3 regions of the Paenibacillus sp. FSL P2-0322 genome follow, and region 1 is predicted to be linked to each of the others. Evidence: predicted binding sites of a transcription regulator. Region 1 holds the regulator's gene; each other region holds the start of a gene.
What was found. Region 1 encodes Rex, which represses fermentation and respiration genes when NADH is low (regulators of the CRP and FNR family bind a similar motif). Its sites were predicted from a motif close to TTGTGAAATATTTCACAA; they were not measured.
Positions count from the first base shown of each region.

Region 2: adhE (bifunctional acetaldehyde-CoA/alcohol dehydrogenase) is a predicted target of Rex. The motif match lies at 6,606-6,623, and genes of this name have one in related genera.
Region 3: MKY24_RS01065 (phosphoketolase family protein) is a predicted target of Rex. The motif match lies at 6,353-6,370, and genes of this name have one in related genera.

Region 1 is NZ_CP150243.1:3,487,582-3,495,712, reverse strand. It holds gene MKY24_RS15230 (tetratricopeptide repeat protein) at 1-585, shown strand, start outside; gene dinG (ATP-dependent DNA helicase DinG) at 743-3,610, shown strand; gene MKY24_RS15220 (redox-sensing transcriptional repressor Rex) at 3,655-4,308, shown strand; gene MKY24_RS15215 (amidohydrolase) at 4,295-5,596, shown strand; gene MKY24_RS15210 (DUF5590 domain-containing protein) at 5,634-6,158, shown strand; gene MKY24_RS15205 (hypothetical protein) at 6,700-7,233, shown strand; gene MKY24_RS15200 (AAA family ATPase) at 7,226-8,131, shown strand, end outside.
Region 2 is NZ_CP150243.1:3,645,574-3,653,704, forward strand. It holds gene MKY24_RS16030 (copper amine oxidase N-terminal domain-containing protein) at 1-298, opposite strand, end outside; gene pflA (pyruvate formate-lyase-activating protein) at 518-1,276, opposite strand; gene pflB (formate C-acetyltransferase) at 1,328-3,589, opposite strand; gene adhE (bifunctional acetaldehyde-CoA/alcohol dehydrogenase) at 3,918-6,530, opposite strand; gene MKY24_RS16050 (Crp/Fnr family transcriptional regulator) at 6,789-7,505, shown strand; gene MKY24_RS16055 (class III extradiol ring-cleavage dioxygenase) at 7,645-8,131, opposite strand, start outside.
Region 3 is NZ_CP150243.1:233,552-241,682, reverse strand. It holds gene MKY24_RS01085 (TPM domain-containing protein) at 37-831, opposite strand; gene MKY24_RS01080 (hypothetical protein) at 828-1,862, opposite strand; gene MKY24_RS01075 (PspA/IM30 family protein) at 1,889-2,548, opposite strand; gene MKY24_RS01070 (aldo/keto reductase) at 2,732-3,574, opposite strand; gene MKY24_RS01065 (phosphoketolase family protein) at 3,850-6,234, opposite strand; gene MKY24_RS01060 (GntR family transcriptional regulator) at 6,529-7,251, opposite strand; gene MKY24_RS01055 (glycosyltransferase) at 7,604-8,131, shown strand, end outside.

The sequences.
Region 1 (8,131 bases):
GTGAAGCATTACCCATCAGCCCAGGGCTCCCGCAGGCAGGAGCTGCTACAGCACTGGAGTCTGCTGCGGAGAATGAGTGACGGAATTATGGATGAGTGGCTGGCCTTTGAGGAAAAAATGGTTTGCTTGCGTGCGGCCGGATTTTCCGCAGAGACCGATATGTCTGACACTGAGCTGCCTGAAAAAGAGCTGCCAGCTTTTAATCGGGGGCAAGGGTATTATCGATTACTTATGTACCCTGAGGCGATCCAACAATTTGAGCAGGTACTACAGCATTTTCCGAACAGCTGGCAGAGTCGCATGTATATGGGAATGGCCTATTTTCAACTAGATGATCCAGCAGAGGCTGTATGCCATTTTCAGAAGGTGCTGGACCTGACTGAGCAGGCAGGACTAAAGGCGGTCATCTATAATGCGCTAGGCTGTCTGTTGGCAAAGCAGGCTGACGTAGAGGAGGCGCAAAAATGTTTTGCTCTCGCACATCAGTTCGATCCTGCGTTACCCGAGCCGCTGCACAATATGGAAGCCTGTTTGTCCGGTACCGAAATGCTTCGATACGACAGCTCCATGATGACCTGGATGTAGTTGTCAGACACCGAGTAAGACGATGCATGCCCACCTCCTCAGGCGGCGTGTGCATCGTCTTTTTTGGCTGTCTTAATTTCCAAACAGGCGATCTTCTGCTATGCTAATATATAGAGTTATTATTTTTGTAAGTGTCATAAGAAAGGATTAAGCCCGAATGAAATTTGCGGTATTGGATTTTGAAACGACAGGCACCCAGTCCGCGGATGACATCATTCAAGTCGGACTTGCAATTATAGATCATGATAACAGCATTTCCCGTGTTTACGGCTCTTATGTGAACCCTGGCAGATCTATTCCACCTTTTATCACTGGATTGACCGGAATTACAGACGATGACGTCAAGGATGCTCCTGCACTTGAAGAAATGATGATGGAGCTCGTGCCTATGCTGGACGATGTTGTGCTGGTCGGTCATAATGTGGCGTTTGATTTTAATTTTTTGCAAAACGCTCTGGATCGGTGCGGATATTTACCGTTTAGCGGAAGAATCTTGGATACAATGGATTTTCTGAAAATTATGTTTCCATCGCTATCTTCGTATCAGTTGGGGTTTGTGTCTTCTGAGTTCGGGCTGGCGCATGATCGCCCTCACCAAGCAGACAGCGACGCGTTGGCTACGGCTGAGGTGTTTTTAAAGTGTCTGGGTGAGCTTCAAGCATTACCTCTGATAACGATACAGCGGCTTAGTGATTTGTTTGCAGAGGAAGACAGTGACCTTGGATGGTTTCTTGATGGGGTGCGTGAAGAGAAAGAGCTTGATCCTATTCAGGATTTGGAGGGACATCAGTTTTTTCGTCAGCTTGCGCTAAAAGTGGAAGATTGGACGGAGCTAGCTGCACCGCGTAGAGAAGATGACCCGAATCCACTTTCAGGTGTTTCCTTTGAGGAGTACATGGATGATGTGCGGGACAATTTGCGTTCATCCTTGAGCCAATATGAGGAGCGCGAGGCGCAGATACAGATGATTGAGGGTGTAAATCAGGCACTGAGTGAAGACAAGCATCTGCTGATCGAAGCAGGTACAGGAACAGGAAAGTCTCTCGGTTATTTGCTCCCATCGCTGTATCACAGTGTAAAAAAAGGACAGCGCGTTATGGTAAGTACACATACGATCAACCTGCAGGAGCAATTACGCGAGCGCGACATTCCTATGCTGACCAAGGTGATTCCGTTTCCGTTCCGGGCTGCTATTTTCAAGGGTCGGGGACATTATTTGTGTCTGCGTAAGTTTGAACATAAAATAAACAGAAGAGACTTCGCGACACCGAAGGAAGACTTAATTACAGCGGCTCAGATGATCGTCTGGTTGACGCTAACAGAAACCGGTGATGATGAAGAACTGAATCTGAGCAACCGTGGAGGGGATTTCTGGGAAACGGTGGCGAGTGATTCAGAGTCCTGTCTTGGTCGTTCTTGTCCATGGTTCCGCAAATGTTATTATCATCGTGCACGCCATGAAGCAGGGATAGCGGATGTCGTTATTACGAATCACTCTAAGTTGTTCACAGACGTCAAAGCCAGTCACCAGTTGTTGCCGAGCTATGAACATCTGGTGATTGATGAAGCCCATCACCTGGAGGAAGTAGCTGGTAAGCACCTAGGTATGCATATGAAATATTTCACACTCGTGCATACACTGACGCGACTGTTCAAAGACAGCAAGAATGGACAACTGCCTTCACTTCGTCAACAGTTGGCAAAATCGGGGCACGAGAAGTCGGCGGATTGGGCTTCAACCATCGACCAGATGTATCCGCTCGTGTTAGAGGTTAAGGAAACTTGGGACCTGCTAAGCGACAAGCTGTTTGGCATGTTGCCAGAGCGAAGCGATGCGACACCGGGTGAAACAGGACAGTTTTCTTCCCGTCTCAAACCTTCGGCCAAGCCTGCAAAGTGGGATCAGGCGGGTGCTTTGGAAAATCAGCTATATGTAACGATGAGCGAAATTTTGCGCAAGGGCGACAAGCTGATGCTGGACGTCAAGGAAGAACATGACGATTATGCGGCAGATAGCCTTATTACAGATATCACGGGTCTGCTCAAGGATTTGGCGGGAATCCGAGAAAATTTGCGCTTTTTTATCCGACTCGATGATGAAACAACCGTATACTGGCTCGAAGCGAGTGGGCAATTCCGTAGTAAATCATTGCAATTTTATGCGGTGCCCGTCGATGTGAGCCGCCAGTTGAAAGAAATGTTTTTTGACAAAAAAAGAAGCATTATTCTGACGTCTGCTACCTTATCGGTAGATAAGTCGTTTCAGTACATGATCGATCAGCTCGGCTTGCAGGAGGCCGCAGATCAAGAGCGGCTGATGACTTCGCAGCTCCCGTCACCCTTTAATTACAGGGATCAGGTGTTGCTGGTCATTCCACGGGATTTCCCAAGCGTGAAGGGCAGTGTAGGAGATGCACACTTTGTAGATATGCTCGTTAGCTCTCTAGGAGCGACTGCTCAGGCGACGCGGGGGAGAATGCTCGTTCTGTTTACTTCCTATCGGATGCTCCGGCAAGTGTATGAGCCGCTCAAAGAGGCCTTAGCATCCAGCGAAATTACTGTGCTGGGACAAGGTGTGGACAGTGGGAGTCGCAGCAAGCTAACCCGCCGTTTTCAGGAAGCCAAAGCTTCTGTATTGCTGGGAACCAGCAGCTTCTGGGAAGGCGTCGATATTCCAGGAAAGGCTCTGACTTGCCTGGCCATTGTTCGCTTGCCGTTTCAACCGCCGAATCACCCGTTGCTGGAGGCAAAAAGCGAGCTGCTTCAGCAGCAGAAGAAGAATCCATTTATGAAGCTGTCTGTACCACAAGCGGTCATTCGCTTCAAACAGGGATTTGGTCGGTTAGTACGTACAGCGAGCGACCACGGGGTCGTTATCGTTTACGATACGCGTGTGATCGAATCCTATTACGGAAAGCACTTTTTGTACTCGTTACCGGGACCAAAAATGGAGCATATGCCATCGGAGCAAATGGTGCCCCGCATCGCCGAATGGCTCCAATCCGCCCCGGAGACAGAGGCATAACGGACGGACACTAAGTATGTTCGTTACAATTAGGGGGAGCAAGTATGAAATCAGATAAAATTTCAGAGGCTGTCGTACGGAGGTTACCCGTATATTTACGTTATCTGAATGCACTTCACAAACGGGAGGTGGCTACGGTCTCTTCTCAAGAGTTGGGACAGAGGCTAGATTTGAACCCGGCCCAAATCCGTAAAGATCTCGCCTATTTTGGAGATTTTGGTCGGAAGGGTATCGGTTATGATGTTTCTTATCTAATTGAGAAAATACGCCATATCCTGAAAATCGACCAGCAAATTAATGTCGTATTGGTCGGTGCGGGTAATCTGGGGCAAGCCCTTTCGAATTATAACGCTTATTTAAAAGACAATATGAAGATTGTCGCAGTATTTGATGCGTTTCCGGATAAGGTAGGGACCAAGATCAATACATTGGTCGTTCAACCGATGGATGAACTGGAAGCGACTGTGAAAGAAAAAAACATTCGAATCGGGATTATTACCGTACCTGATTTTGAAGCACAGCACGTGGCTGACAGGCTTATTGAGAGCGGAATTGGAGCGATCCTGAACTTTGCACCGACTACTCTCAAGGCACCGGCCAACATTCGGATTCATGCCACAGACTTTACAACTGATTTGCTTAGCCTCGCTTATTATTTGGAGGACGGAAAGGAAGAAACACAATATGACAGTGAATAAATGGATGATTAAAAACGGCTCTTTTGCCGTAAATGGATCAGAAGCTGGGGTAGTCCATGGTTTTATGATTGTGGAGGATAGCCGTATTACTTATATTGGCGAAACTTTGCCTGCGGGTGAGGAAGAGACGGAAGCGATCGATGGTAAGGGGCTATTGTTTTTACCTGGTCTGATTAATACTCATGGTCATGCGGCGATGTCTCTGCTGCGTGGGCATGGAGATGACTTGGCACTTCAAGTATGGCTTCAGGAGAAAATGTGGCCTATGGAAGCCAAGTTTACATCTACGGACGTGTACTGGGGTACGTCCTTGTCTGTGCTGGAAATGCTGAAAGGTGGAACAACGACCTTCCTGGACATGTACGATCATATGGATGAGGTGGCTCGTGTAGCTGAAGAGTCAGGTATTCGTGCAAGTCTGATGCGTGGAGCAATTGGACTATGCTCGGAAGAAGAACAGCGAATCAAGCTGGCTGAGGCCGTGACTTTTGCGCGTAACTGGCATGGTAAAGCAGACGGGCGTATTACAACGATGATGTCTCCGCACGCGCCATACACATGTCCACCTGCGTTTATTGAAAAATTCGTACAAGCAGCGCATGATCTGGACTTGCCACTGCATACGCACATGTCTGAGACGATCGCCGAAGTGGAGCAAAACGTACGCGACTACGGTTTGCGTCCAGTTGCACATTTGGATAAGCTTGGCTTTTTCTCCCGTCCTTCGCTTATTGCCCATGGCGTTCATTTGAACGACGAAGAAATAGCTTTACTGGCTGAACGTGGTGTAGCGGTTTCGCACAATCCGGGTAGCAACTTGAAGCTGGCAAGTGGTGTGGCAAGAGTGCCTGAATTGCTGCGTGCAGGGGTTACTGTTTCTCTCGGAACGGATGGTCCTGCCAGCAATAATAACCTGGATATGTTCGAGGAAATGCGTCTGGCGGCACTTATTCACAAGGGTGTATCCGGTGACCCTACGGCAGTTCCTGCAAGTGAAGCGCTGCGTCTGGCAACAGAATACGGTGCAAAGTCGATTGGTTTAAAAGAAGTAGGAGCGTTGGCAGCAGGCAACAAGGCTGACTTTATCGCGTTGGATCTGAATCAGGCACATTTCTTGCCCCGTACAGATCTTATTTCCCATGCGGTATACTCTGCAAGCGCCAAGGACGTGGCTCATGTGTGGGTAGACGGTCGCCAGGTTGTGAAAAACGGCGAATGCCTGACTATGGACGAGGAACGTATCAAACATGAGGCACAAGCCGCCTTTGAAGGGCTGCTGTCGCGCTAATTTAGGTGTCACATCCCCTTAGAGAGGAAGCACAGGTTTGAAAAATAAGAAAAAATGGATAGCGGTCGCCATTTTGGCCGTGATACTGATCCTGGTCAGCATTTTCTGGTATTATTCCTATGTTACTCAAGACCAGGTGGCTGAGAAAAATGCCGCTATCATTAAGGCCAAGCAATCAGCTGGTCTGGTTAGCACGACTCAAACATGGAAGTCTGTGTGGGATCAGGTATATTGGGTGGTTCAAGGGAAAAATGCACAGAATGAAAATATAATGGTGTGGGTTCCTTTTCAAAAAGTGGAAGGACAACCTAACATACCTGCCGCAGATAATAGCGGTGTTCACACCGAGTTGCTGAAGAACGGAGTCGATGAGCAAAAAATGACGGCAATAATTCAGCAGCAGCTTCCAGGTGCAAAAATTGTAAGGCTTCAGCCGAGTGTGTTCAATGGCGAATATGTGTGGCAGTTGTTTTACGATGATGGAAGTCATCATTACTACACCTTTTATCGTTTCTCAGATGGGGTAGCGACGGGTGTGAAATATACTTTGCCCAATAACTGAGCTGGTGTGAGGATTGGCAAATGTGGAATGAATGACTAGTAAATGATTAAAAGCTCAAGAAAAAGACGTAAATACGACAAAATTCGTATTTACGTCTTTTAGTTTTGCTATGCCGTAAAGCTGGCTGAAAGCCAGTGAAGCATCTTTACCTATCCATCTTCTCTCCTAGGTCAAATTCATCTTTGTGGCGGGCAATAGCGGAGTGGAGGATTGAATCTGGAGAAGCGGAGCGTTCGCCTTTGCCGCCGGATTTTCCCCATAAGAATCTAATCGAAAAAATCCGGTGGCAACAGCGATCGTAAGATCAAATCCTACACGCAGCGTCTCGCCTCCACCATAACCAAAGATTTTGCCTCATCACAACTCCTCCACACATTGCCTTCGATATTAGATATACGTTATGATATACTATATTTTATAAGTGATAGACAAAAATGATAGAAAAAAGAATTGCTGATCACTATAAGATCATGCAATTTGGTTGTTTGTTGACATTCGTCCCGTTTCTTCTGGGTTTTACATTTTGAGAGGAGGATGTTGTTTGAAATTGCGTGCAGTTCCTATCGTTGTGGCGGCAGTTTTGGCAGCTTTGCTGCTATTTGGGGGATGGTTCATTTACCGTCAGGTTACAATGCAAAGTCCTCTGGAAAAACTGGTATCTCAATATCCAGGCGTGACAAGCGCTCAAATAGATATTAAACAGGATCAGGTTGTATTGAAACTAGATCTCAAACCGCAGGCGGATGTGGCCAGATTGGTCGATGTGGTTAAGCAAAAAGGACAATCCATCATTGGCAGCCGCACCATTAAGTTGGATATCGCAGATCGTTCCAATTCAGCACTGAATCAATGGTGGTCTGAGGCTATGTTTCCTGTGGCCGAAGCGATGGAAAATAAAAAGTATACTCAAATTTCATCTACAGTTGAGCAGATGAAAAAGAAAAAGACGGGTATCAAAGCTGATACCGACATGGATTCGAACAATGTCTATATCCGACTCAGCGAAGGTAAAGCGACCAAGTTTATCGTTTTGCCACGTCAATCTCAGCAAATGGGGGTATGGCCTAATGCCTAGATGGATCAAGGAAATATTAATCGGCATTGTGCCGGTAACCATTATATTTCTCGTTTTTATTGGGGTAAATATTATCCCTCTTCTGGTTGCTGGCGTGATGTTCAGCGGCTTGTTAATGCTCATGCATGCGCGTGGCGGTTTGGCCGTAGGTGCTGGGCAAGAGCGTAAACGTAAAAAAAATGGTCCGGACAAGCTGACTTTTGAGGAAATCGGTGGGCAAGAAAGCGCTAAGCAGGAACTGCGCGAGGCCCTGGATTTTTTGAATCGACATGATGAAATTTCCAAGTTTGGTATCCGTCCATTAAAAGGCGTTTTGCTCACTGGTCCTCCGGGAACAGGAAAAACGCTGATGGCGAAGGCAGCGGCACACTACACTAATTCTGTATTTGTTGCAGCCTCAGGTAGTGAATTTGTTGAAATGTACGTTGGTGTTGGAGCGGGCCGTGTCCGTGAGTTGTTTCGGGAGGCGCGTACTCGTGCAGCCAAGGAAAAGAAGGAAAATGCAATTATTTTTATTGACGAAATCGATGTAATTGGTGGTAAACGTGAGGGTGGACAGCAACGAGAATATGATCAGACTTTGAATCAGTTACTGACAGAAATGGATGGTATTTATTCCGCAGATACACCGCGGATTTTGATCATTGCGGCAACAAACCGTAAAGAAATGCTGGACAGCGCCTTAACGCGTCCAGGGCGTTTTGATCGTCATATTCAAGTGGATCTGCCTGACAAGAAGGGCCGTCTTCATATTCTAAAAATTCATGCCAAAAACAAACCGATTCAGGAAGATGCAAATCTGGACAAAATTGCTGAGGAATCTTACGGGTTTTCCGGCGCACAGCTGGAGAGCGTGATGAATGAAGCGGCAATCTATGCGATGAGACAGGATCAGAAA
Region 2 (8,131 bases), 160 kb from region 1:
CGTATACATCATTGGAAACGTTCGATCCGTTGGTTGTATCCGTAGGCAGGCCAGTCAATGGATCATTGGAAACGCCTGTGTTATTAGGTGTAACCGTGTCATTTTGTGTGCTAGTTCCATCTTGATCTCCGATGCTATTCTGAACGCCTGAATCAGCAACATTGGCCTGAGCCTGCTGTGCGCTAACCGAATCGGTGGATTGAACGGTTGTTGATGCTGCTTCTGCTCCTACAGGGGCTACTGCGGCCACCTGAGCCACCGCAAGGGCGGTGAGCATGGTCCATTTCTTGAAATTCATTGTCTGTCTCCTTCTATCACCAAATTATTATCATTCCCGTAAAAAGTCATACTATTAGACGCGTCAGTTGTTAAAAAGTTTCTGGAAATTTTGCTGATCATGAAAAAAAGGGAACTTTCTCCTGTGACTGCAAAAAATTCAACAACAAAAAACCGCCGCCCATCTGACCTGATGTGGCGGCGGCTTCATTACTAGGAAATAGCTTTTGAACCATTTACATTATGATGGACGACAGACAGCATTCTTTCCTGCAGTCTCCAGACGACCCTCTTCAATGAGTCGGTAAGCACGTTGAACTTCTTCATCTGTAGGAGATGGAACTCCCTCCAACGGATACTCCTTACCAAGCATTTCCCACTTGTAAACACCCATTTGATGGTAAGGTAATATTTCGAATTTCTCGACTCCGTTCAACGTTCCGATAAACCGTCCCAAATTCAATAAATCTTGCTCGTCATCATGAATACCCGGTACAAATACGTGTCTAATCCACATTTTGCGCCCTTGCTCAGACAACCAGCGAGCCGTACTTAACATACGGTCGTTAGACTTGCCTGTAAGCTTAATATGCTTGTCATTGTCAATATGCTTAATATCCAGTAGCACCAAGTCTGTTACGTCCAGCAGTTCATGGATACGGCCCGCGTCATTAAAGCCGTTACTGTCCAGTGTCGTGTGCAAATTCCACCGACGTTTCACTTCTTTGAACAGCTCTGCGACAAAATGAGCTTGCAGCGTCGGTTCTCCACCGGATACGGTCAATCCGCCTCCTGAAGAACGGTAATAGGCTAAATACGGCTCAATCTCAGCCAATACCTCCTCCAACGTCATCGGATTACCTTCATTCAAGGCCCAAGTGTCCGGGTTATGGCAATATTGACATTTCAACAAGCATCCTTGCATAAAGAGCACGAAGCGGATGCCGGGACCATCGACGGTCCCGAAGGTTTCCAATGAGTGTATGTGACCTTTCAACATGTTGCATCATCCTTCCCGCATCCGCTATGCGTGCGTCATTGTAATACTTATTTACATTGTACCGTGGAAAGTACGGTTAATAACATCCAATTGTTGTTCACGAGTCAGCTTGATAAAGTTAACGGCATAGCCGGAAACACGAATCGTCAGCTGTGGATAGTTTTCTGGGTGTTCCATTGCATCCAACAGTTGTTCGCGAGCAAACACATTGACATTCAGATGATGTGCGTGGCTTCCAAAGTAGCCATCCATCATCGAAACAAGGTTTGTTTTGCGTGTTTCTTCTTCTTTACCCAGTGCTTTAGGCACGATGGAGAAGGTGTTCGAGATACCATCTAGACTGTGTTCATAAGGCAATTTAGCCACGGAACTCAGAGATGCCAAAGCACCTTTTTTATCACGGCCGTGCATTGGGTTTGCCCCTGGTGCAAACGGTTCGCCTGCTTTACGTCCATCCGGTGTTGTACCTGTTTTCTTACCGTACACTACGTTGGAAGTAATAGTCAGTACAGATTGAGTAGGAACCGCATTACGATAAGCTTTATGCTTGCGAATCATGCTCATGAAGCTTTCTACCAGTTCCACAGCGATGTTATCTACACGGTCATCGTTGTTACCGTAGCAAGGGTATTCGCCTTCGATTTCAAAGTCAACAGCAATCCCTTTTTCGTTACGGATTGGTTTAACTTTTGCAAATTTAATGGCACTCAAGGAGTCGGTAGCAACTGACAGACCCGCAATACCACAAGCCATGGTGCGGAGAATATCACGATCATGCAACGCCATTTCAATGCGTTCGTAGCTATATTTATCATGCATGTAGTGAATAACATTCAAAGTGTTCATGTACAGTTTTGCCAACCATTCCATCATAGGTTTGAAGCGGCTCAACACTTCTTCATATTCCAGAACTTCGCCTGTAATGGCTGGGAATTCAGGCCCTACTTGGACGCCAGATTTTTCATCTTTACCACCGTTAATTGCATACAGCAGAGCTTTAGCCAAGTTGGCACGAGCACCAAAGAATTGCATTTGTTTACCGATTTTCATTGCCGATACACAACAAGCAATACCATAATCGTCTCCATAAATCGGACGCATCAGATCGTCATTCTCGTACTGAATGGAGCTAGTTTCAATAGAAACTTTCGCACAATATTTTTTGAAGCCTTCAGGCAATTTTTCCGACCACAGTACAGTCAGATTCGGCTCCGGTGCAGGTCCCAGATTGTAGAGGGTGTGCAGGAAACGGAAGCTGTTTTTAGTTACCCGAGTTTCTCCAGTTACGGACATACCACCAATGGACTCAGTAACCCAAGTTGGATCTCCACTGAACAGTTCATTATAGTCAGGTGTGCGCAAGAACTTAACAATACGCAATTTCATAACAAAATGATCGACCAGTTCTTGAGCTTGTTCTTCTGTCATTGTACCCTCTTCCATATCACGTTGAGAGTAAATATCAAGGAAGGAAGATACACGTCCTAAGGACATTGCTGCACCATTTTGTTCTTTGATTGCTGCAAGATATCCAAAATATACCCATTGGAAAGCTTCTTTCGCATTGTTAGCAGGTTTTGAGATATCAAAACCGTGTTCAGCAGCCATTTGTTTCAGTTCATTCAAAGCACGAATTTGTTCGGAAATTTCCTCACGCAGACGAATTACATCTTCTTCCATGGAATCAACTTCAAGGCTTTTCAGTTGCAGTTTTTTATCTTGGATCAAGAAGTCTGCACCATACAAAGCTACACGACGATAGTCACCGATAATACGACCACGACCGTATGCATCTGGCAGACCAGTAATGATACCAGCTTTACGAGCTGCTCTCATTTCATCTGTATAAGCGTCAAATACACCTTGGTTGTGAGTTTTACGAATATGAGTGAAGATATCAATGATACTTTCTGGTACTTCAAAACCATAGGCTTTGCAAGCGTCGATCATCATCCGAATTCCACCAAACGGCTGCAAAGAGCGTTTGAATGGAGCATCTGTTTGTACACCGACAATTTGCTCTTTATCCCGGTCCAGATAACCCGGCTTATGTGAAATAATAGTGGATGGCGTATTCACGTCTACATCAAGCACGCCGCCGTTTGCCAGCTCTTTTTTGGTAAGATCGGATACAATATCCCACAGTGCAGTTGTGTTGGCGGTAGGACCAACCAAAAATTCTTCATTGCCAACATAAGGTAAGATATTGGTTTCAATAAAATCGTTGACGTTGACTTCTTTAGTCCATTTGCCTTTTTTAAAACCTCTCCAGCCAGATTGTTGCTCTTGTAATTCTCTCTCAATCACCGACATGTAAATCCCTCCAAATTGTTTGGTCTTCCGGACTTGTGATTTTTTTCACGATAAAGCTATTTCTTGAGCCCGGCCTGTTCACCGATGCCTTACGCTCAGTGTCGGGACCTTTCTTACACCCTTATTGTAGAATAATGATAGAGTGTAGTATGTGATAAAAATCACAACATGAGTGATTTTTATCACTTTATTTTCCCTAGCTTCGCGCCTATATCCTTAGCCTTGCCGTTCACCTCCCTTCCCAAACCAACAGGCCCTCTATATAGAGAGCCTGCATCGGTATTGAACGAGAAAATGCTTTTTCACAAGCCTCTTCGTACCTATTATATTATTGGTCAAAACGTCCGTAGAAGGCATTGCGATAGACATCAGCCAACTCCGTAACCAGTGGCAACTTCGGATTCGCAGTTGTACATTGATCTTCAAATGCGCGGTCAGCCAGATAGTCTACACGTGATTCGAAATCCTTCGCATCGAAACCGATTTGTTGGAACGATTCCTCGATACCGAGTGTTTTGTTCATCTTACGGATTGCTTCGATCAAGCTGTTAACCCCTTCTTCGGTGGTGCGTGCAGGCAGTCCCAGTATGCGCGCGATTTCTGCATAACGCTCATCCGCAACAAAGTGCGAATATTTAGGGAACGAAGCAAATTTTGTCGGTTTTTTCGCATTATAGCGAATAACGTGCGGCAGCAAAATGGCATTCGTGCGGCCATGCGCTGTATGGTATTGTCCACCCCATTTATGTGCAAGACTGTGGTTAATACCCAAGAATGCATTAGCAAACGCCATACCAGCAAGTGTGGAAGCATTATGCATTTTTTCACGAGCCAGCTTATCACCGATCAGAGCCGATTGTTCTAGGTATTGGAATACCAATTGAATGGCTTTAATTGCCAGACCATCTGTGTAATCATTAGCCATTACGGACACGTAAGCCTCGATAGCATGTGTCAGAACGTCCATACCTGTGTCCGCTACAGCTGTTTTAGGCAGCGAATATACAAACACTGGGTCAATAATTGCCACATCAGGAGTCAACTCATAGTCAGCCAGCGGGTACTTCGTGTTACCCAGGTTTTTGTCCGTAATTACTGCAAACGATGTAACTTCGGAACCTGTACCCGAGGTTGTAGGGATAGCTACAAATTGTGCTTTTTGGCCCAGACGTGGGTACTTGTAAATCCGTTTACGGATATCCATGAATTTTTGTTTTAAGTTATTGAAATCAGTATCTGGATATTCATAGAACATCCACATGCCTTTAGCCGCATCCATTGGCGAACCGCCGCCCAGTGCGATGATGCAATCCGGTTGGAAACGTCTCATCATTTCTGTACCACGTTCTACCGTAACTGTCGATGGATCTGGCTCTACTTCAGAGAACACTTCGATAGCTACCGGTGTTTGGCGTTGATGCAGATAATGAATAACACGATCCACATATCCCAGTTTTACCATCATAGGGTCCGTGATAATGGCTACACGTGTGATATCAGGCATTTTAGCAAGATACTGTGTCGAATTTTTTTCAAAATAGATTTTGGAAGGTACTTTGAACCATTGCATATTCACCGTCCGTTTCGCCACCCTTTTCACATTAATCAAATTGACTGCCGATACGTTCGACGAAGTCGAGTTACGACCGTACGAACCGCAACCGAGTGTCAACGAAGGAAGATTGGTGTTGTAAATGTCGCCAATCGCACCATGTGTGGAAGGTGCATTTACAATGATACGTCCTGTTTGCAGACGGTTTGCGAAGCGGGCGATAACGTCCTCATCGTTCGAATGAATAGCGGACGAGTGGCCCATGCCCCCGAATTCCACGACTTCAGCAGCGCGTTGAATACCTTGTTCCGCATTTTTTACTTTATAGCAAGCCAATACAGGACTCAATTTCTCCGCAGACAATGGGAATTTTGTTCCTACCCCTTCAATCTCAGCGACCAAAATTTTAGTTCCTGCTGGTACTGTGATACCACTCATTTCAGCAATTTTCACAGCAGACTGCCCGACGATTGCTGGGTTCACTGCACATTTCTCGACATTCATAGCTCCTTGAGTGAGCTTAGCTGCTTCTTCTTTATTTACAAAATAGCAGCCGTTAGCGATCATCAATTTTTTCACTTGTTCGAAGATTGGCTCTTCGATAATAACCGCTTGCTCGGAAGCACAAATCATACCGTTGTCAAAAGATTTAGAGAGGATAAGATCGTTCACGGCCTGCTTGATGTCTGCTGTTTTTTCAATAAAGCAAGGCACGTTACCTGGGCCTACACCCAGAGCAGGTTTACCGCAGCTATATGCCGCCTTAACCATGCCTGATCCACCAGTTGCCAGAATCAGAGCCACATCCGGGTGATTCATGAGTGAATTTGTCTTATCCATCGATGGAGCTTCAATCCATTGAATACAATCAGCTGGAGCACCATGTTTGACGGCTGCTTCGAGCAAGACGCGGGCTGCTTCCGCACTACACGATTGAGCAGATGGATGGAAACCGAAAATGATTGGGTTACGTGTTTTAATGGCAATCAACGCTTTGAACATCGTAGTCGAAGTCGGGTTTGTCACTGGAGTGATCCCCATGATAATGCCGACTGGCTCTGCTATCTTTTGAAAACTGTCAAAATCATTGTCTTCAATGACACCGACGGTTTTTTCATTTTTGATACTATGATAGACATATTCTGTTGCAAACATGTTTTTGGTGATTTTGTCCTCGTACACACCGCGTCCTGTTTCTTCAACAGCCAACTTCGCCAGGTACATGTGTTTATCCATCCCTGCGAGTGCCATAGCTTGTACGATTTCGTCAATCTGTTCCTGATTCATACTCATGAAAGCTTGCTGTGCCCGGTTCCCCCGGTCAATCAGCGTTTGAATATACTGCTCTGCGCTTTGCTCTTTTTGGATAACCTCGTTTTTAACAGCCATTTCCCTCATCCTCCTGTTATCTCGTGTACTATCTCTTGTTCACGCACTGATCGTAACACAGCTTTTCAAGATATATTGTGATTTTTTTCACAATCTATTTAAAATTTTATTTTATGAAGTGAATTAAATCACAAAGTTTGGAATTCTGCCACTTTTACCCCCTCTTCTTGCCCCAAAAACGCATTGCGCAGGTATATAATGAATTTGAATTGATCAAGTTGCAGATAAAAAACATAGGATACAAAGGGGAAATGGACGATGAGAAACCCTACAAATGTAATGGAAGCCCGCGGCAACACCTGTTGCTTCTCGGAGGCCAGCTTCAACCGGTTGCAAGTGATGATGAAAGATCGAGTTATGCCAGAAAGCTCGCATCTGTTCTGGGAAGGAGATACAGCGGATAAGCTGTTTTATATTAAGCGCGGACGCGTGAAAGTAACCAAAACAACGGATGAGGGTAAGGAACTTATTCTATATATGTATCAAAGCGGCGATCTTGTTGGTCAAGCCGATCCATTTTTCGGTACTAAGCATTCCTTTTCTGCTGAGGTTCTGGAAGACAGTGATATTGGCGTAATCGATCATACAGATCTGGAGCTACTTATTTGCCAGCATTGTGATTTTGCGATTGACTTTATGAAATGGATGGGTTCGCATCATCGCATTACTCAGACTAAGTTCCGCGATTTGATGATGTACGGCAAGCCTGGCGCTTTATGTTCAACACTCATCCGTCTATGCAATACCTATGGTGAGCCTCACGGCGAACATATCCTGATTCATAAAAAAATTACTCATACTGACTTATCAAATATGATCGGTGCGACTCGGGAAAGCGTAAACCGGATGCTTAGTGATCTACGTAAGAAAAATGCAGTTGAATATGATAATGGCATGATTGTTGTCAAGGATTTGGAAATGCTGCAAGGCGTATGTCATTGTGAATTGTGCCCTCGTGAGATTTGCCGCATATAATAAATCGTTTTTTATGTAAAAGGGAGTGTTATAAGCCATTATAGCTTATAACACTCCCTAATTTATTTCCACTCCTCTACTTATACAGAAGCAGTTGCGAAGCATTTTAACACTAGTCCTTCTTCTGGCAACACACTTTTTAAAACTGTAAGCATAGATAACTTAAATTCCCCATCTCATAGCTTCTATGGATGACCTTGGCTTTGTTTGCAGGATTGCCACTCCCCATTGCAATAAACAACGGTACAAAGTGCTCTGCTCTTGGTACGGCCTGGCGAGCATACGGTGCTTCGCTTTCATAGTGATCCAAAGCCTCTATATCTCTACTTTGAACTTTTTCAATAATCCAATCATCAAAATCTATAGCCCAAGGTTCTGTTTTCGTTTCCCCCCATTTGACGATACGCAGATTATGAACAGTCACTCCACTGCCAATGACCAGAATATCTTGTTCTCCCAGTCCACGCAGCACTTCACCAATGGCATATTGTGCTTTGGGCGAAAGATATGGATTTACTGAGATCTGAACTACCGGAATGTCTGCCTCAGGATACATACGATGCAACAATGTCCAGGATCCATGATCCAGTCCCCTCACCCGGTCAGTTTGTACGTCAATGCCCTTT
Region 3 (8,131 bases), 2.8 Mb from region 1:
TTGAAAGTGCTTATTGGATTTTTACAAAATCCTCAGTTAAAATGATCCTCTGCTGCCGCTATGCGAATGACCGCCGCTGGTAGTTCCGCCACCACCGCCTGAGCTGCTGCTACTGCTGCTCTTTTCAATCTTCCGTTTCGTTGTCGTTGTGTGAAGATACTGATCTCGATGCTCCAGAACTCCTGAAGCGTTCGAATCCTCGTAGGTCTGCCGATTTACCGTAACCCGACCGCCAGAATTGGAAACCATCTTGCCCACGATCATCGCCGCCAATCCCAGGGCAACCGCCAAATGAAGCCAGCCCTTAAAAAATATACTGTCTGGATTCACCCCTGGACGGATGGCCAAATATTTGTGCGCACTCAGAATATACTTTTGAAATGCAAGCCCATAGTTGCCGTTCGTCAGGTCCGGGCTAATCTCATGGCGTATTTTAGTAAGCCTGTCATCATCCAGATACCGTTCTGCCTTATAAAATCCGGCCAAGTACACCTCTCTATTTCTCATATCCATCGTTAAAATGACCGCGTTCCCATGAGATCTGTCATACCCAGGGCCATGGTCATCATAAAAGTCCTGCGTCATTTTCATAACATCCATATTGTCGGGATTGAGAGTAGTATAAATAATAATGTCCGTTTCTCTTTCCGCTCCGTATTGATTAGCCATAGCGTTCAACACATCATACTCTTCCTGATTGAGCAGACCCGCTTCATCATAAATCAATGGCTTCATTTCTGTCGTTGCTGGTTCGCCCTTCATTTCCATAGGAACTGCCAGAAAAGCAGCAAAGAACAACAAAACGGCTATAATCGCTCTATGCTTTTTCAATAAAATCCCCCTCCCATCATCAACCAAGTGATTAATCTCAATGAAAAGAGAGTAATGCCGAAAATGCCTGCAAACCAAGCCGTCACTTTGAACTTGCTAATCGGAGGCTTACCGACTACCTTGCCCGTCTGTCCGTTCATAGCAAACGTATGCTCCAATTGATTATAGTCATAGTGTATGACCCACACCGGGAGCAGGACATAATCCGCTTGTTTTAATGTAGTATCAATTTGCTTTTCCGTATAACTCACGGCCGTATACTCTGACACCGTAGAATGAATATAAGCATCAATATATTCCTTCACTTTTTCTTTAACTCGCGGGAAAAGCTCTTCTTCGTTATAACTGTACTTCTCCGCAATATAACCTGCTAGATATGGCGTTTTAAAGGGTTTTAGCTGATCGTATGGAAAAGGCTCCAATTTATCCATCAGCTCATCGTTCATTTTCTCCGCAGCATCAATTGGAACCTTTACATAATTCAAACGAATTTTCCGATATACATCGAAATGCTTCGTTTCCGTATATTCGTAGTCTCCGCTCGTATAGGTTCTCACTTGGGTACCTTCACCTTGAACCTCAATTTTATTATGTAATTCATATAACCAGAAGGGCACATACATCCCGGTTATTCCCTTGATTCGGTCTGCTATCATGAACCGGTTCGGCGTCAGACGGCCATTCTTGCACCATTTTTTGAAAGCAGCTATGGCTTCTTCCTTACTGATTGAAAAAGGAATAACCTGCGCTGGAGCCAGCTTCCCAGTCAGTCGATCCCCGAGAACCACGGCAGAACCACAAAAACTGCACACCGTTGCACTCGTCTCCACTTCGGTCATAATCACTGCTCCGCAGTTATTACAATGATACTCATGGGCCTCATCTTCTGAAAAAATACGATTTATCAGAGGATCAGGAATAGATTCGATATTGTCCTCTCTTCCGCAACTATGACAGGATAACATCCCTGTCTCACCGTCAAAGACCATGCCGCTGCCGCAGTTTGGGCATTTGTATTCGATAACCGGCATCTGCTCACCTCTTCATGTAGATACTGTTATAATTCCTTATGGTTGATTTTTTCTTTGATCGCAGCCAGTTCATCTTCTGCATTCGTACTCTTCTCGTATTGTGCAAATAAAGCATCCAGGTCGTCCTTCGTTCCTGCCCGAAGCTCGGCTATAGCCATCGCTTCATCATACGCTCTGTTCACCTGTTCTTCCATAACTTCGAAAGCAGAATTCTTGCTGCCCATAGAGTTCAAGGTTTGCTGCGCTTTGGCAATCGCCATCTTCCCTTTAAGTTCAGCGCGCCGCGCTTCTAGTTGTCCCATATCGGACACCAACTTCTCCTGCATTTGTTTCATATTTACGGCGTTTGTCGAAGCTAAATCATAGGACGTTTGTAATTGTTCCAATTTCTCCGCCTGCAAACCTTTTCTCTCCAGAAACTTTCGAGCTTCCTCTTCATTACCAGCTTCCACAGACTTACTGGCATAATGCTGGAGCTTTTTGATTTCGGCTTTGCATTCATCCAGTGCTCTTTTTGCCCTTCTCTCATCAGCCAACACTGAGGCCGTCTCCGCTTTCACCTTGCCTAGATCACTGTTTAAATTCCGCATATAATCGTCAATGGTTCTCTCCGGGTCTCCCACCTTATCCACTAAGGCGTTAACATTCATTTTCATAATATCCCTAAACCTCGACAAAATTCCCATGATGACCTCCTTCGAAAGGACTACATTCCACCATATCATACATCAAATCCGGTAAAAAATGTTCATCATAGCTCTATATACTGGCCCACTGATCACTTTCGGATGTGTGTTCGTTTTATTATAAAAGCAAAGGGTCCAAAAACCCGCGACAGATTTTTGAACCCTTCTATTTATTGTTCCTGATTATAGTTCTTCATAGGACTTGGGGTCCTGACCCCATATCCGCCCATCCTCACTGCTAAATGCCGAAATCACGTTCATTTCCTCTGGAGACAACTCAAAATCAAAAATATCCAGATTCTCCGTTTGGTGTTTTAAAGAAGAGGCCTTAGGGATCGGGATCGCTCCAAGTTGGATATGCCAACGTAAAATCGCTTGTGTAGTCGTTTTACCATGAGCAGCAGCAATTTCCCCAATCTTTTCATTCTCCAGTATGCTGTGACCACGCCCCAAGGGGCTCCACGATTCGGTCACGATGCCCTGTTCAGCATCTTTTGCACGCTGGTGCTCCTGATTAAACAATGGATGCAATTCAACTTGATTGATGCTCGGGGCGACACCTGTTTCCCGAATTAAACGTTCATTATGCTCGGGCAGAAAATTGCAGACCCCGATGGAACGAATATAGCCCCTTTTCTTCGCCTCAATCAACGCCTGCCAGGCTTCAACATATCGATCAATTTGGGGATTCGGCCAATGGATCAGATAAAGATCATAATAGTCCAGACCTCCTCTATATAATGACTCTTCGATCGTTACAATGGCTTCTTGGTAAGCATGTCGGCGACCCGGTAGTTTGGAGCAAATCAACAATTCCTCTCTGGGCACAGAGCTCTGCCGGACCGCTTTCCCGACAGCCCCCTCATTTTCATAGTTGAACGCTGTGTCGATCAGACGGTAACCTGCATCAATTGCGCCGGTAATCGCCTGTACTCCATCTGCACCCTTAAATCCAACAGTCCCAAATCCAATGACGGGCACTTTAGTGCCATCATTCAATACCTTCTCCGGAATTTGATGGTTCATATTAACAGCCTCCTTTACTATTCTCATATACCATAACACCTCTTTAATCCTCAGGCAAAATATAGAAATTCATTTCGTTCCCTATATATGTATATACCCACTAGCTTGTAAATTCTCTACCAAGTTCTCTGTGTGCTAAATCAAAAAGCGCCTGATCCCCATTGAAATCATACTTGAAGTCAAGGGGTCAGGCACTTGTACCACTACCAAATCATATATTCCACTTCATGCTTGATGGCTTGGTTGTCCAACACAAAGTTGAAGTGTCTGTGTTTTTATTTCAAGCCTTTCCATACCCAGTTCTCTACCTCTGGCAAATCAATACCCTCTTCGCGAATGAATTGATGATGTTTCTTAACCGTAGCATCCATTTCATCCACAATGTTGGTGTACTTCTCAGCGTCAGGTAAGTTGAGGACAGCTTCCTTCACTAGATCGAAGCGATCCATCTGATTCAATACGCGCATATCAAATGGTGTCGTAATATCGCCATTCTCACGGTAACCATGTACATGCAAGTTATGGTTGTGACGATCAAAGAACAGATCTTTGATCAGACCTTCGTAACCATGGAAAGCGAAAACAACTGGCTTGTCTTTTGTGAAAAAATGATCAAACTCGGCGTCGGATAATCCACGCGGGTCTAGTTTTTGACTTCTCAGTTTCAGCAAATCTACCACGTTGATGTACCGAATCTTCAAGTCAGGCAGTTTTTCATGCAAAATGGAAATCGCAGCTAAACTTTCAATAGTTGGCTCTGTACCAGCAGAAGCAATGACAAGGTCAGGTTCTCCACCTTGATCTGTACTTGCCCAATCAATAATCTTCAACCCTTTGTCCACCAATTCTTTCGCTTCATCAGCACTAAACCATTGTGGACGTGGGTGTTTAGACGAAACAATCAAATTGATCTTTTGACGGTCATTTAAAATGGTGTCGAAAACAGCCAACAATGAATTGGCATCCGCTGGCAGATACTCCCGAATAAATTCTGGTTTTTTATCAGCCAAATGACCTAACAAACCTGGATCTTGGTGTGTATACCCATTATGATCCTGTTGGAACACTGTTGAGGTTGCTACGACATTCAATGATGGGATATCTGCACGCCATCCTTGATCCGTTGCTTTACGCAGCCACTTAAAGTGTTGGGTGATCATCGAGTCAACCACACGCAGGAAGGCTTCGTAACTTGCAAAGAAACCATGACGACCTGTTAATACATAACCTTCCAGCAGTCCTTCAGCTTGGTGTTCGGATAATTGAGAATCAATTACGCGGCCATAGGATGATAAGAATTCATCATTAGGTTCAATAATTTGGTCCATCCATTGGCGTTTGGTTACTTCAAAAACAGGAGCCAAGCGGTTAGACATCGTTTCATCCGGTCCGAAGATTCTGAAATTACGATTTTCTTCATTTAAAAGAACCACATCTTTAACGTATTTCCCTAAAACCGACATATCTTGCGCAATCACTTTACCAGGTACGGAATTATCCAGCGCATAGTTACGGAAATCCGGTAATTTCAAGTCTTTAATGAGGTTACCCGCATTCGCAACAGGGTTCATTCCCATACGTTTATCGCCTGTAGGCAGAATTTCAGCAAGCTCAGAGTTTAAACGACCGTTTTCGTCGAACAATTCCTCTGGTCTATAGCTATTCAGCCATTCTAACAAAGCAGGTGCGTGTTGCATATTCTTTTGATCAACCGGAATTGGAACCTGATGGGCACGGAATGAATTTTCATTCGGCACGTTGTCCCATTCCTTCGGACCTGTCCAGCCTTTAGGTGAACGGAATACAATCATCGGCCACGCCGGACGAGTAAGGTCATTATTTTCACGTGCATTCTTTTGAATAGCTTCAATCTTCTCGATGGCCGTATCCAATACTTTCGCCATTTCTGGATGCATGTGATCCGGATTTTCACCTTCAACAAAGAACGGCTCCCAACCCAAACCTTTAAAGTAGGAGGTCAATTCTTCTTTCGATTGACGAGACATAATCGTTGGGTTACTAATCTTAAAGCCATTCAAGTGCAAGATTGGCAGCACTGCACCATCCGTGATGGGGTTGATAAATCGGTTAGAGAACCACGAAGCGGCTAATGGGCCCGTTTCAGCTTCGCCATCACCAATAACAACAGCCGAAATCAGATCAGGATTATCCAGAATGGCACCTACACCATGAGAAAGGGAGTAACCTAATTCTCCACCTTCATGGATAGATCCAGGTGTTTCAGGAGCAGCATGTGAAGCAATACCGCCAGGGAAAGAGAATTGTTTGAACAATTTCTTCATACCTGGGATATCTTGCGTAATTTGTGGATAGATTTCAGTGTAACTACCATCCAGATAAGAATTTGAAACCATAACCTGGCCGCCGTGACCAGGACCTTCAATGTAAAGCATGCTCAAATCATATTTATTAATAACACGATTTAGATGTGCATAAATAAAGTTTTGACCCGGAATTGTGCCCCAGTGTCCAATAGGCTTAACTTTCACATCTGAATCTTTTAAAGGCTCTCTCAACAAAGGATTATCTTTTAAATAAAGCTGACCTACCGAAATGTAGTTCGTTGCACGCCAATATGCATCAAGTTTTTCCAAATATGTTTTAGATGAATAATCTGCTAACACGGGTGATAATGACATTGTGTCCACTCCCTAAGTAGTTTTGTTTGTAATTTATTTCCGGAAATTTCATCTACATGTCCATCATAACGCTACGCCAATTTAATTCAACCTTTTTCACAAGTGATACGGTCCAATTTTGTGAAATTTTGAACATACTATGAAATATAAATTAAAAAGACAGTAAAAAAGCTCTTACATTAAAATATATAGAAGTATAAACCAATAAAATTTGTAATAAACGAGGTAATTGCAGGCTTCAATCCTTTTTTCAAAACCATAAAAAAAAGACCGGAGAATTCTCCAGTCTTATCATTAGTGAACCGATACAAAGGTATTAAATTTCAAATATTTGTAATGAAATCGCATATGAGAAAACTCAAATGGCGTACCGTTATCTAAAAAGAACACACCTTCCATAATACCTACAGGCTCATTTTCATTTAAATGTAGCAGCTTTTGATCAGTCTCTTGAGACGGTTCTGCAAAAATGGATAAAAAAGATTTGGTGACGGCCAAGTTCCGCGAGTCTTCCAAATAATTAAAAATGGACCCCTCGATAATTGTCTGATTTAAATTCTGGACAATTTTAATGGGGATATAGCCCGTTTCAATCATAAAAGGATCATCATCAAACAGACGTAAGCGAACAATTTTGTAAACAAAATCATGAGTCTCCAAGAACAAATCGCGCTGTAACTCTTCTGTTGGCGGAATGACCTCAAAACTCAATACTTTGATCTTAGGCTTTTTACCATGCATTTGAAAATTATCAGTGACCCCTAGATTAGAGCCTTCGTAGTTAAAGATAGATTCATTTCTTATGTATAATGGATTAATAAATGTCCCGGAACCTTGTTTTTTGAAAATAATTCCGACATTCTCCATTTTAGTCAGAGCACGTTTAATTGAACTACGACTAACCTGGTACGTCTCACTAAGACTACGTTCATCTGGCAATCTCATATCCGCAAACTTTCCCGCAAAAATTTTCATCTTGAGATCGTCAATAATTTGCTTATAGACAAATTGTGTCATAAAGTACTCCTCTTTCAGGTCTTCTATAACTCTATATAGTTTACCATAACTTGCCCATTTCATCTCATGTTTGTTTCTGTTTGCTGAGCGGGCTTTCAGCGGATAGGAAGCGCCGTCGCTTTTACTTTACATCTCTATGCATAATACCATGATTACACATATATAACACCACTGAACGTACCTGCAAAACAGCAGAAAATACAGAACCCCCACCTTAGCATCAGTAATAAGACCAAGCCTGTTTCGAACCTTGAGGGATGTTTGACTAGACCAGGCTAAAATCCTTGAATACATTGTTATTATTCATCTTGTTCAAACGTTTTCTAATAAGAATGGTGGGGGGGAGATCATATTGGCTATCCGCTACAGCGTCATCATTCCAACCTATAATCGAGCCCAGCAATTGTTGCTCACACTCGCTTCATTTGAGACACAAACCTATCCAAAGCAACTATTCGAAGTCATTGTAGCTGATGACGGTTCTACAGACGGAACGAAAGAAATGGTCGAAGGCTTCAAAGCATCCTATCCTCTTATCTATGTGTCACATCAGGAACAACGCGGTCGATCTGCCGTTCGAAATTTGGGACTGCGCCGTGCAAAAGGGCTATACATCATCTTCTGCGACGCTGACTTTGTAGTATTACCGGAATTCATTAGGATCGTGAGCCGTTATCACCGTAAATATCCCAAGTCTGTGCTCTCAGGCATTCCTCACTCATGGGACGATGCTTTTACCCATTATTACCCTGACTTTTCTCCTGAAGAAAAAGAACAATGTCGCAACATACTTACGCAGTCCAACTTATGGAATGCTGACTATGAAGCAGCGAACGAAATTACTCCAATCATAACCCCTGAAGATATCCTTCACCAAACG